Regions from separate parts of the Paenibacillus sp. FSL H3-0310 genome, predicted to be linked through region 1. Evidence: riboswitches for the same ligand, from Rfam matches in the RefSeq annotation. Region 1 holds a riboswitch; each other region holds the start of a gene.

What was found. A riboswitch is a leader RNA that binds a small molecule or an ion and turns the genes downstream of it on or off. The one in region 1 is predicted to bind cyclic di-GMP.
Region 2: another riboswitch for cyclic di-GMP. It lies ahead of MHH63_RS06790 (thiamine pyrophosphate-binding protein); the one in region 1 lies ahead of MHH63_RS24905 (NPCBM/NEW2 domain-containing protein).
Region 3: another riboswitch for cyclic di-GMP. It lies ahead of MHH63_RS22265 (anti-repressor SinI family protein); the one in region 1 lies ahead of MHH63_RS24905 (NPCBM/NEW2 domain-containing protein).

Annotation. Positions count from the first base shown of each region.
Region 1 is NZ_JBBODC010000002.1:1,220,621-1,225,008, reverse strand. It holds gene MHH63_RS24905 (NPCBM/NEW2 domain-containing protein) at 1-1,907, opposite strand, end outside; cyclic di-GMP riboswitch class I at 2,166-2,252, opposite strand; gene MHH63_RS24900 (hypothetical protein) at 2,410-2,976, opposite strand; gene MHH63_RS24895 (EAL domain-containing protein) at 3,093-3,941, opposite strand; gene MHH63_RS24890 (Crp/Fnr family transcriptional regulator) at 4,132-4,388, opposite strand, start outside.
Region 2 is NZ_JBBODC010000001.1:1,523,367-1,527,754, reverse strand. It holds gene MHH63_RS06795 (methyl-accepting chemotaxis protein) at 97-1,347, shown strand; cyclic di-GMP riboswitch class I at 1,522-1,618, shown strand; gene MHH63_RS06790 (thiamine pyrophosphate-binding protein) at 1,774-3,414, shown strand; gene MHH63_RS06785 (carboxymuconolactone decarboxylase family protein) at 3,425-3,793, shown strand; gene MHH63_RS06780 (hypothetical protein) at 3,906-4,349, shown strand.
Region 3 is NZ_JBBODC010000002.1:631,853-636,240, forward strand. It holds gene sipW (signal peptidase I SipW) at 1-522, shown strand, start outside; gene MHH63_RS22255 (TasA family protein) at 613-1,221, shown strand; gene MHH63_RS22260 (helix-turn-helix domain-containing protein) at 1,391-1,720, shown strand; gene MHH63_RS22265 (anti-repressor SinI family protein) at 1,828-1,983, opposite strand; cyclic di-GMP riboswitch class I at 2,011-2,095, opposite strand; gene MHH63_RS22270 (2-oxoglutarate dehydrogenase E1 component) at 2,566-4,388, shown strand, end outside.

The sequences.
Region 1 (4,388 bases):
AATTGTTCTGGATCCGTGGTCTTGGTCATAAAAGGAATCTTTTCTAAACCTTCGAAGCGGATCAATGGCGCTTTCCCTTGTTCCTCTGCTGTATAGGGATTTACGATATAAACGGTGCCGCCCTTAGTCACTTCATGTGCATAATAACTATTCATAGCAAATTCAGGAACGGTTATAATGTTCTTACCTGGACGCAATTGCACACCTCTAGCCCAAACATTCCAAGCGGCCTCTTGTTGAGAAAAGACTAAAGAAGGTAGCTTATCGTTAGAAGCTGCATCCACATAAACGTTGATCGTATCTCCAGGCATTGCAACGAGACCTGTAGGCTGGTTGTTCGTACCAAAACCAATTCTCAGGTTTTCCTGCGCATGCTTTTTCATATCTCCACGTTGTTCCGCCTCAATGATGGTGCCTTCGGTTTGAACTTCACCATTCACTAGCCTCTTAGCTAAATCCAAAGAATCTTTCAGGATTGGATAGAGCGGATGTACTTTTGCCGCTTCTTCTAATTCGTTGATTGCTTCGACGCTATTATAAGCAGGCACAACCGCACTCATCGTTCCATCTGTGAAAATACCATTTACAGCTTCGCTTACTTTATCTTCTGTATAAAATCTAAATTCAGCCGCAAAAGGTCTGTTGATATTAGCTTTTGTGAACTTAAATTTTAATCTTTTAAACTTCGTCGGTTCGAATTTAAATTCCAGAAAGTCATTGGTACTAATCGCGGTTCCGCTAGATACAAGTTGGAAGGTCTCTCCTTTACTCGTCTCTGATGCATAGATTTCAAAAGCCTCTGGGAATCCTTTGCGGTTATCTCTAGCCAAAAAAGCCACTCTGTCCAGCACTTCCGCTTGCGCTAGTTCAAACACGACTTCATTCGTGAAGCTTGCATCATTGTTTTTGTTCGTTTCCCAATGCGTAGTGGGCTGGTCATCCAGCATATATTCAGGCTTCGTACCTGGGTAGCTTCCACCGTTCACCGTTACTTTTGATACGTTTGCATTCGGCATTCTATAAGCTTGGCTATAGGCATTTTCATAGGCTGTTCCATACCCTTTTAGCTTCGAAACCTTGGCTGCCGTTGCCTCTACCTGATGGTTCTTCAAAAGGATCTTTGCATTCTCTATCTCTTCTTTAAACTGCGCATACAGTGGATGTGCCTGCACTTCATTCTCTAAAGCTGTTAATTTCTCTGTCGTATTAAAGGCAGCACTAACTTGGCTCAAGGTATCATCTGTAAATAATTTTTTCATTTTAGCAGAGACACTATCCTCTTTATAAAAAGAAAACTCAGCCGCACTCGCCCAATCTTGGTTCGCTTTTTTGAAGACAAATTTAAGTCTCTTAAAAGCCGTAGGTGCGAACTGAATCTCCACTACATCACCGGTTGAGCCTGTATATTCTCCAGAAGACACGAGCGTAAAATCACCCGCATCGGTAGTGGAGCCGTAGATATCAAATTCTTGAGCAAAACCTTTACCTTTCGCACCGGATTGCCTAGCCGCGTATACCATTCTATTTAATTCAGTGGACTCATTGAAAACAAACACAACCTCATTCGTAAACGTTGAACTATTCGGTTTGCCAGTCTCCCAATGCGTGCTCATATCCCCATCCATAGCCTTAGCTATAGGCGAGCCTGAGTAGTTGCCACCGTTATTTGTGATGGATTTAATATTTGCTGGATTCATTCTAAAAACCTCATTATAGGCATTTAGAGCATCCTTGCCGTACAGCTCAAACGGAATAACCGAGGCGTTGCTTAATAAGTTAACCTTACTTTGCGCCACTGTTTTTGTTACATTTACCTTGCTTGCCTCACTTGCTAAAGCATAACCTGCCTCACTCGAAAAACTGGCCAACATGGCCGCCGATGTAGCGATCGCAATCATTTTCTTCATCTCTTCTTACCCCCAGATGTCATATGAATCTCTCCAGTGCCCAAAAATGGGCACAAAAAAAACTACCCCAAAAGAGTAGCTTGATTGCGTATAAAGTCGCCTAAAAATTAAGACTTAATTTTTATTAAACCTTAACAAGCATAAACGCCTTCGGCGTCCTTATAAGGACGGTAAGCGTTTAAGCGAGAAATATAAGATATTAAGTATAGTTTTATAACTTATACTTTCTTATATTTTAACAAAAAGCGTTACGCACTCTTTGGCAGCTGGCTGACAATAGTTATGATAACCTTAGTCCCTATAGCTTTGCGTCCCTACATTTCCATAGGTTTGCCTATGAAGTTTCGAATACATTCAAAGAGTAACATAAGCCTAGATCTGATCGCATGATTAATTGGTATGAAATGAGTATAGGTAATTGCAATTAGTTTTTCTTATGTGATAGATATTATTTATCGACTATCCCGGAAGAGAAGGACATCCTTTAGGACTGTAGGTCTACTTAACTCTCCGATCCAAACAAACCCCGGAACCAATTCCACACATCGCCCGTGACGGGAATTAATCCGAAACCATGTTCGCCAACTGCGATTACACCATATGCCCATTGTCCGATAGCTATGGCACCCCCAGCGATCCTGCCTATCGCTATCGCACCAAACGCCGTATCCCCTATGGCGATGGCCCCCAACGCTTTTTCCGCGATTGCGATCGCTCCTACAGCCACGCCTGCAATCGCAATCGCTCCCACTGCGAAGCCAAGCCAGCTAAGTGCTATTGCTCCGATCGCTAACCACATTCCCAGTGATATTGCTCCTAAGGATAATACGCCCACGCTTATCGCACCTATGGAAATCAAGCCAACAGCTACATCTCCAATAGCGATTAATCCAACGGCTGTCTTCACACGGGGTTTACCTCCACGGCCATACGCTTGACCTGAGTATCGCCCTAGATTACTGCGAATACTGATGACCGGAAATGAGGGAGAAGGCCATTGATAATCAATCTCTCGTCCATCAAAGCCCCTAGAATCCGCCCAGCGCGTTACAAATTGATGCCATTTCATATTTATCCCGTCCCCCTTTTCAAATTACCTAAATTATACAACCCCGGGGGTTGGCTGTACTCAGACTCTGACCTGAAATTCATCTCATCCTCTGGACGGATATATACTCATTAGGATTACTGTTTGGGAATAGGATCAGGCTTTCCAAATAAATAGCCCTGAAACAACTGATAACCACTCTGCTTAAGCCATTCAAAGTCCTCTCTAAACTCCACACCTTCTGCTAAAGGAACGGATTGGATTTCTAAAGCTTTTTCTAAAAATTGCTTTGCTATTTTCTGTTTGTTCAGATCGCTGGACACACCCTGAACATATTTCATATCCAGCTTCATGTAATGGGGTTTAAGCTCCAATAACATCTCGATCGTGCTGAAGCCCTCACCAACATCATCTAAAGCGTATTCAAATCCCCGATCCTTGTAATATGTCAAAATAGCTTTCAAATGAGCGAGATCATCCACTTTCTCCGTCTCAACAACTTCAAAGACAAAAAGAGAAGGATCGACGCCTAATTGATTGGCCAGTTCAACGGTTGATCTTAAGCAGAACTCTGGAGCGTAGATCGACGTTGGGATAAAATTAATAAACGTTTTTTTATTTAAGGGTGCAGCATATTTTACAGCCGTCATTCTACATAACCGGTCTAAAGCATATAAACGCCCACGATTCCGTGCCGCCGCAAAAATCTCATTAGGATAGATAAGAGATCCGTCTTCTTTTTTAAATCTGGATAGGAGCTCGTATGCAAAAATCTCTTCCCTTACGTTCACAATCGGTTGGAAGTAGCAAGTAACAAGACCCTTAGTGATAACCTCATCAATCCACTCCATATCAAGTACAGTGGGTAATTCGGATAGAGGTCTCCATGTTTGGTCATCTATACGGAATTCAACCTGCTCCGACTCCATATGGTCATTACAGAAATCCAGAAAATCCCGCACCCCAGCCTCCTTAATTGTAATCACATTTTCTTCCACCTTATGTATCGTATTACTTCTACTCAAGTGATGAATAACCTCAGGTAAAACCCTAAGATTAAGCTCACCATGAGCCTTGATTTGAAAATTCAGCTCTCTTACTACACAATGATTACAAGCCACATTCATAACCCCTTTAATAATCGATTCTCTGAAAAAGATCCCGGAACGGCTCTTCTCAATCGAAATCCGTATACTCCAGTAAATACGCCGGGTCTAACACGGTGATCTGCTGATGTTGAATCTCAATAATCTTTTGTTCTTGCAGATCTTTAAGCACAAGGGTAGCCGTCTCCCTTAACGTTCCGATCATATCACGCGCTCTCGCATCATGAAATTTCATTTCATATAATAACCGATTCGATAAAAATAAACGCTCCATTTGCAGCAGCATCAATTGATCCTTAATCAACGGGTAATCGGCAACCATCTGCT
Region 2 (4,388 bases), on a different contig from region 1:
AAAGAAGATTTATGACACTTCTCTATAGACCAATGACCTATAAATCCCCTATAATAACACCATTACATAAAATTTAATAAGGGGGACATTTTACCAATGAGCTGGATGCACAAACTTCCGTTAAAACAAAGAATTGTTGCCGGATGTTACCTCGTTGCCGCACTGTTTGCTATTCCTGTCTTAGTTACGTTAATGATTCTAGGTCAATTTCTCGTAGGAATTATACTAGTAGTTGTTCTTGCAGGTCTGACTTTACCTGTTGCTCGCTTCGTGGAGAGAACGCTTACATCATCTTTTGATGATATTGCTAATGTATCTCACAGTATTTCGAAGGGTGATTTCACTAGCAGAGCGGACGAAAATGGTTCAATGGGTGACGTAAGCCGCTCCTTTAACACAATGATTGATAAGCTCAAGAAGATTTTGACCGATGCATCGCAGATCACCCGTCAAGTTATGGATGCAAGCCGCGGAATCGAAGATAAGAACCAGAACCTGAAAATTGTCATGGCACAAGTAGCCTCTTCTTCTACTGAGCTCGCTCTTGGTGCAAATGAAATATCTACGGATATCGCTGATATGACAGAATCCATTAAAGACATTGAAACTAAAGTATCCAATTATACGAACTCCACCAAAGAAATGAACAGACGTTCAATACATACCTTAGAACTTGTCGAGCAAGGGCGCCAATCCGTAGATACACAGGCTGAAGGCATGCGTAAAAACATAGAGGCTACACAAAAAGTGGCTGATACTATTGAAGCTCTCTCACAAAATGCCCGCGGGATTACGATGATCACCAAGACCATCACAGAGATCGCTGAGCAGACCAACCTGCTGTCACTGAATGCCTCCATCGAAGCTGCTCGTGCCGGAGAGCATGGTCGGGGTTTTGCCGTTGTAGCTCAAGAGGTTCGCAAGCTTGCTGAAGAATCTACGGCATCCACAAAAGAAGTATTCGGCTTGGTCCGCAGCATTGAGTCAGATATTAAACAAGCCATCGATAATATTGCCATCAATGAAGAGGTTGTGCAGGTTCAGAATGAAATGATCACTCAATCTGCCCATATTTTCGCACAAATTGTACAAAGCGTGCAGTACATTACCGAGCAAATCTCTTCATTCTCTGCGGAGAGTGATCTTATGCTAGAAAGTGCCTTGAAAATTTCCAGTGCAATTGAGAATATCTCAGCAATCACCGAAGAAACTGCTGCTGGCACGGAAGAGGTATCGGCGGCTATGAATGAACAGATTAATGCCCTGCAGTCTGTTGCAGAAGAAACGGAAAAAATGACCCAGGCCGTATTTAATCTGCAAAAAACCATTCATATCTTTAAATTCTAGTTCAAAACTATCAACTGCCACCTAAGCTGAGTCTTAGGTGGCAGTTTTTTTCGCGAGGCAAAACTTCATCTCTTGGACAAGACTTTCGTCAAATTTCGAGTTTTTTTAGCGGATTATGTTGACAAAAATTAATGAGGAATATATTGTAAAGGAAAATTATTCTTATCAACTATAAATTAATATTGGCAAAATCCTCGAAAGAGGATGACGCAAAACCATGGATCTACAGCCTCATTTTTTCGTTTGAGGCCATGATTGCCAGGTTGCAGAGGAACCAGGACGGCTGAACTATTGTTCAGTCTTAGCGGTGCCTTATGCCACCAACCTGTGCTTACTATAGAGCACAGGTTTTTACTTTTTGAGTATATTGATCTATCGTATCTATTCGGTAGATTAATAACTAATATATATCAAAAAACTTGTGAGGTGTTTCTTTTGAAGACAGTCGCAGATTACATGGCGGAAGCACTACGTAACCTTGGAGTCACCCATTCTTTTGGGATCATTGGCAAATCCATTTGTCCAATAGTTCTAAAGATGGTGGATTACGGTATTGAATTTATTCCCGGCAGACATGAAGCAAGCTCCGGATTCGAAGCAGCAGGGTATGCGCTGAAAACGGGTAACCTAGGCGTAGCATTTGGTACTTCGGGTCCTGGGGGAACTAACCTGCTTACAGCAGCAGCACATGCGAAAGCTAACAACCTACCTGTCCTATTTATTACCGGCCACCAATCCATTACAGAGCTTGGAATTCCTCAATGTCAGGACTCCACCTCTTTTCTGGCTGATTTAGCTGATATGTTCAAACCTGCCACCTTGTTCAGTAAATTGGTTGAACGTGGGGATCACTTTGGTACTATTTTTAATCATGCGATTTCTGTGGCCCTGACCAAACGGGGTCCTGTTCATCTTTGTATTCCTTTTGATGTACAAACTGAAGTATTGGAAGAATGCAATATAGTAATCCCAGAAAGAGAATCTCTAATTAGTCAAGCTAATATCGATAGAGTCATCGATGCTATTCAAGCTGCTAAGAATCCTTTGATTATTGCGGGTAAAGGAATTAACCGCTCCGGAGCACATAAAGAGCTTGTTCAACTCGCAGAAACTTTTAATATTCCTGTAGTAACATCTCCAGGTGGAAAAGGGGCTATAGTCTGGGATCACCCACTCTATCATGGTCCTATTGGCGTTGGCGGTTCGACCCACGGGGACGATTTATTGAATAAAAGCGATTTATTTATAGTGCTTGGATCACGTTTAAGTGATATGACCATCTGTAATCTTAAACGGGAGAATCATCCAGCAACTTTAATTCAATTTGATATTGATCCAACCTTTGTCGGAAAAATACTATTGTCCAAAACGATACCGGTCACTGGGGACCTGCGCGATAATTTGGTGCACTGCCTAAATCATATTGACCCAAACACAATCACCAAACGTGAGGCTTTGGCCGATGCGGATTATTCAGAAGAGCTTCCAACCCTCAAGAATCTTTCCCTTGCTTCGGTAATGAGCACTTTAAGTGATTTGATCCCTTATAATAATTCAATTTTCGTTGATGATGGAAGTCATGGATTCCACGCTGCAAAATGGTACAAGGTTAAGAAACCGGGCAGCTTTGTTTTTGATGCGTATTTTGCTTGCATGGGTAATTCGATCGGCATGGCTATTGGTGCAAAAGTTGCTGCTCCTGAAGAAACTATCCTCTGCATTACAGGTGATGGTTGTTTCATGATGCTCGGCGCTGAGATTAACACCGCTGTCTGCAAAGATATCCCTGTCATCTTTATCGTGGTCAATAATAAGCAACTAGATATGGCTCTTAAGGGTATGGAGAAAACCACAGGTCGTATCGATGGAACTCTATATGAAGTACCAATGGACGCCGTAAAATTCGCTGAATCTCTAGGTGCTAAAGGCTACAAATGTGAGAATGCGGATGAATTCACAGCTGCAATTAAAGATGCGGTAGCTCTAAACCATGTTGCCGTTATTGAACTACTAACAGACCGTGATGAAGTCCCTCCGACTGCACACCGTACTTTGAACCTAAACTAGGAGGCTAACCATGAAGGAAAATATCAACAGTGGTCTCAACCACTTCACGAATCTATCAGGAGACTATGGCGCAAAAGCACTAGCTCCAATTAAAGACCACTTCCCTGACTTGGCTGAATTTATTATGGGGAATGCCTATGGCGATATTTTTCAACGTAATACTATAGCCCCTGACTGGAAGGAAATCGCAGTCATTTCATCTTTAATTTCAATGGGTCAATTCGAACAGTTGGGCGTTCATTATGTCATGGCCCTTCGTGTTGGAGTTACCGTAGAACAGCTTAAAGGTATTCTATTACACTTAGTACCCGTTATAGGGGCACCTAGAATCATTACAGCTTTTAATATCCTGCTTGCAACCATAGAAGAAATCCAATAACCCAACAGTTCGACAACAATATACAAAATTCGACTTTATTATTGCATACACTTGAAAAATATGCCTATAATAGAGTCGGAATATCCCATTACTTGCTGTATAGTGTCGAATTTTGACTTTTATAAAACAGCTAAATGGATATACATGGCTGGATATTGCAGTCGAACTGTTTTGGACAAATTCAATCTATGGGAGAGATTTAGGCATGGGAAGTTTCGTTTTGAAGACAGACACTACAAACAAGGTTATTAACATTGAGTTAGATGGAACATTTTCTGAAGAAGATGGTCTAAAATCTATTCAAGCTTATCAACAAACTATCAATCCAATTACTCCAGCTGACTATGAACTAAAAATCGACTGCAGAAAGCTAAATGTAACTGCACCAGATGTTGTACCTCTTTTAGAAAGCTGCTTTGTAATGTTTAAGAATGATGGATTTGTAAAAGTAAATCTAACGCTTGAAAATAACCCGATCCTCAAAATGCAGCTTTCCCGTCTTGGCCGTAAAGCTGGACTCGATAACATCGAGATCATTTCTGCGGTTACAGTCTAGATCTTTTAATCTTAATATGTAGGCCACATTTTACTGCTT
Region 3 (4,388 bases), 590 kb from region 1:
GCAGCCGTAGTGTTATCCAAGGCCTCCGGCGGTGAACCTGCTTTCTTCGGATATGAGATCAAAACCGTACTCTCAGGATCGATGGAACCAGGAATTCAGACAGGCTCAATTGTCGCATTAAAACCCGGAGGGGATATGAATCGTTTCAAACCAGGCGATGTCATCACCTTTAGGAATGAAGATAATCTGCTCATTACTCACCGGATTGTAGAAGCGACCGTCAATAACGCTACTGGTGAAGCTGTTTATCGCACTAAAGGCGATAACAACGACGCGCCCGACATGAACCCTACCAGTTCTGTGAATGTTGTAGCTCAGTATACCGGGGTCACTGTACCCTATGTCGGTTACGCTATGAATTTCGCGGTTTCCAAAGCTGGAAGTGTAGTCCTCATGATCGTGCCTGGCTTGATGCTTCTGCTCTATGCTCTGTATACCTCTTGGAAGGCTGTAGCTGCATTAGAAAAGAAAAATGCTGCCCTACTGCCAGCCTCACCGCCCCCAACAGAAACACAGCCCTAAGTTGATTGTCCACTTCCGCTTACGAACCGGAAGATACAATATATAAATTTTATAAAAAATTCAAACACAAATTTGAGGAGGAATTTTATTATGGGTATCAAGAAAACATTGGGTCTTGGCGTAGCATCTGCAGCACTGGGTTTATCATTAATCGGCGGAGGAACCTTCGCATACTTTAGCGACACTGCGCAAAGCACAGCTACATTCGCAGCGGGCACGCTCGATCTGAACTCCGACCCTTCTGTCATCGTTAATATTCCTAACCTGAAACCAGGTGATACGGTAACTAAATCCTTCAAATTGAAAAACGATGGTTCGCTCGATATCGGATCTATTATTCTGAATACATCGACTCAAATCACGGATGCTAAAGGAGATAACTACCTGGATTTAGCCGAGTTCATTAAAGTTAAATTCCTTAGAAATAATGATAAAGGAGTACCTATCGTCTCTCCTGAAAATGTAGTTTATGAGACTACACTTGCTGCTTTAAAAAGTCAGCATCCGGATCTCGTAAAAAATACAGGTTGGGATCAACTCTTTACCGAAGCATCCGGTATTAAAGCCGGTACCAACGACAGCTTCTCCGTCCAATTCGAATTTGTGGAAAATAACCAAGATCAAAATATTTTCCAAGGCGATAGCTTAACACTGACTTGGGATTTCGTAGCTAAACAAGGTGCGAAAAAAGACTACTAAGATCAATAAAGTAATTTAATAAAATACTCGAAGAGCAGCAGATCCTGAATCCGGCCACGGATAAGCAGATTGCTGCTCTTCTCTTTACAATAAACTTTGTCCGATTTATTGATATTTGCTATACTAATAACAAAAATTACGGAGGGGCGTCAGCATAGTGCCACAGAATATGGGCCAACGTATCCAGCAGCTCCGCCTAGACAAGGGTTTCTCCCTATCTGAGCTTGCGGACAGAGCAGATGTGGCTAAGTCGTATCTTAGCAACGTGGAGAGAAACATCCAATCCAATCCATCCATCCAGTTTATCGAAAAAATCGCTGACGCGCTTCAGGTATCCATTCATGCCCTACTCTATGGAGAACCCAATGATGCAGAGGAATCACATTTAGATTCGGAATGGTTCCGATTGGTGCAGGAAGCTATGGACTCAGGCATTAGCAAACGCGAATTCAAAGAATTTCTGGACTATCAGAAATGGAAGCTCGATCAAAAGGATTAATACTTCCTACTAATCTGGTACGATCCTCTCTTCTACTAAATCATATCGAAAAAGGACACAGCGAAGAACCGCTGTGCCCTTTTTCGATATGTAACCCCTCTAATGTATTACTGCACGATCTGCACAGTTTTCTCATGAAAGAACTGGCGGATTTCATCTGCCTTAATGCCAGCCTTCTTAGCTGCTAATAATAAATGTACCCACTCTTGATCCAGATCAATAAACTGCTGTTCTCTGTTGCTACCCTGGTTGGACTTTTCCAAAAAATCTCCCCCTAAGATTTTACGTCCCCAGGCAATCCGGCTGTCATAGTATCTCTACCTTAGACCCGCGACTTTGTGCCCCTGCCTTTCGGCAAGTTTACCTTTTACTGGACCCTTTTCACGAAAGGATCTACTTAAAAAACTATAAAATTACTATCTGCAATAACATTATACAAAAAGAAAGCGGAAAAGTGTGTCGATTCCTGGTTACTTTCTATTTTAAAAACGAAAAATAAAAGATTTTTTTTCAAAGATCTTGTCCGATTATCACGATACTCGTCCGTTACATAAAATAAATTGTACTAGCAAAATAAATATTTACTGACCTAATAGTTAAAAATAAGGATAATAGAATCATTTTAATAGGCCTTTAGAATGGGTAATGAGAAGAAACACCCTTCTTTTCATTAGAACAAGCTAACCCATACCATTTTGCGAACGTATTGGACGAAAGAATGAATTGATTACAGTGGCCGAAAGTAGCACAATAAGATGAGAAATGAAACCGCAATCATCACAGCTCCAGTAAGCGTTGACACAAAATGTCACGTATGGAGTTCATCCGTTAAGGAGGATGTATTCATGGCAGCCAAAGAGCCCTATAACGAATCCATTTGGAGTAAGTATTACGGACCCAATTTAGGCTACATTCAAGAAAGATATGAACAGTTTGTGAAAGATCCCTCCACCGTAGAAAATAATTATCGCGAGCTTTTTACAAATTCGGGACCTCCTCCCCTAACTCCGGATAGCGAACCGGCTCCTCAGCCGCGCATCTCGGGAGACACCGAATGGCTTAGAAAAGCAGTAAGAGCTTCCAAGCTAATCGCCAATATTCGTATATATGGCCATATGGCCGCTGAAATTGATCCGCTGGTACGCGATCAGAATCCCATGGCAAAATATCTTGAGCTTGAAACCTATGGGCTGACCCGCGAAGACCTGATCGCACTGCCTGCCACGCTTATATGGGAAAATGCGCCGAATGATGTGCATACCGGATGGGATGCCGTGCAACGTATGCGTCAGGCATACACCAAGACTATCGCCTATGAATTCGGGCATGTGCATGAAGAAAAAGAACTGCAATGGCTAAATAGACAGGCAGAATCCACCAGCTCACCAGCACCCCTAAATAATACAGAACGCAAAGAGCTCCTGAACCGCCTGATTCAGGTAGAGCAATTTGAAACCTTCCTCCACAAGACTTTTGTAGGTCAGAAGCGTTTCAGTCTTGAAGGCAATGATGCTCTTGTGCCGATGTTAGATGAAATCGTACGTGCTGCTGCACATGACGGTGCGGAGCATATTTTGATGGGCATGGCGCATCGCGGCCGCCTCAACGTTCTTGCACATATTTTGGGCAAACCTTATGATATCATATTTTCAGAGTTTCATCATTCTCCGAACAAGGAGCTTTTCCCTTCCGAAGGCTCCACAGGCATTAACTATGGTTGGACAGGTGATGTGAAATACCATCTCGGTGCAGACCGTGCTGTCCGTGAAGGAGAAACCGTACGCACAAGAATAACACTAGCGAATAACCCAAGTCACTTGGAATTCGTCAATCCTGTCGTGGAAGGTTTCACTCGTGCCGCACAAGAAGATCGGAGCACTGCAGGACTGCCGAAGATTGATACCAGTAAAGCTATGGCGGTGCTGATGCATGGCGATGCTGCTTTTCCAGGTGAAGGAATTGTTGCAGAAACGCTTAATATCGGCAAACTTCAAGGTTATCAAAATGGTGGGACGATCCATATCATTGTTAATAACCGAATTGGTTTTACGACTGAAAGTGAAGATTCCCGTTCTACGCATTATGCGAGTGACATCGCCAAAGGGTATGAAATCCCAATAGTCCATGTCAACGCTGATGACCCAGAGGCCTGCGTAGCAGCTGTACGTTTAGCTAGCGCATACCGCCATCAATTCAAAAAAGATTTCGTAATTGATCTCATCGGCTACCGCCGTCATGGTCACAACGAAATGGATGATCCTGAAACCACACAACCTATTGTCTACGGCAAGGTTCGCAATCATCCAACCGTCTACAAGGTTTATGCAGAGAGACTGAAAAACGAAAAGGTTCTTACCGCCGAAGACGTACAAAAGATGAATGCTGAAGCAGAAAGCGTATTGCAGCGTGCGTACGATACTATGAAGGAAGGCAATCATAAGAAAAAAGAACCCAAAGCCTTCATTCCTCTACAAACGGACCGCGCAGCGGCAAACACTACAGCGGTATCCATCTCCAGCCTGCAGGAGATCAATCGTGAACTGTTGACGGTTCCTGCTGGATTCCAGGTTTACCCGAAGCTGGAGCGCATTTTACAACGTCGTAAAGATGCACTGAATGAGGGTGAAAAGGTCGACTGGGCACTGGCTGAAACATTAGCCTTCGCTAC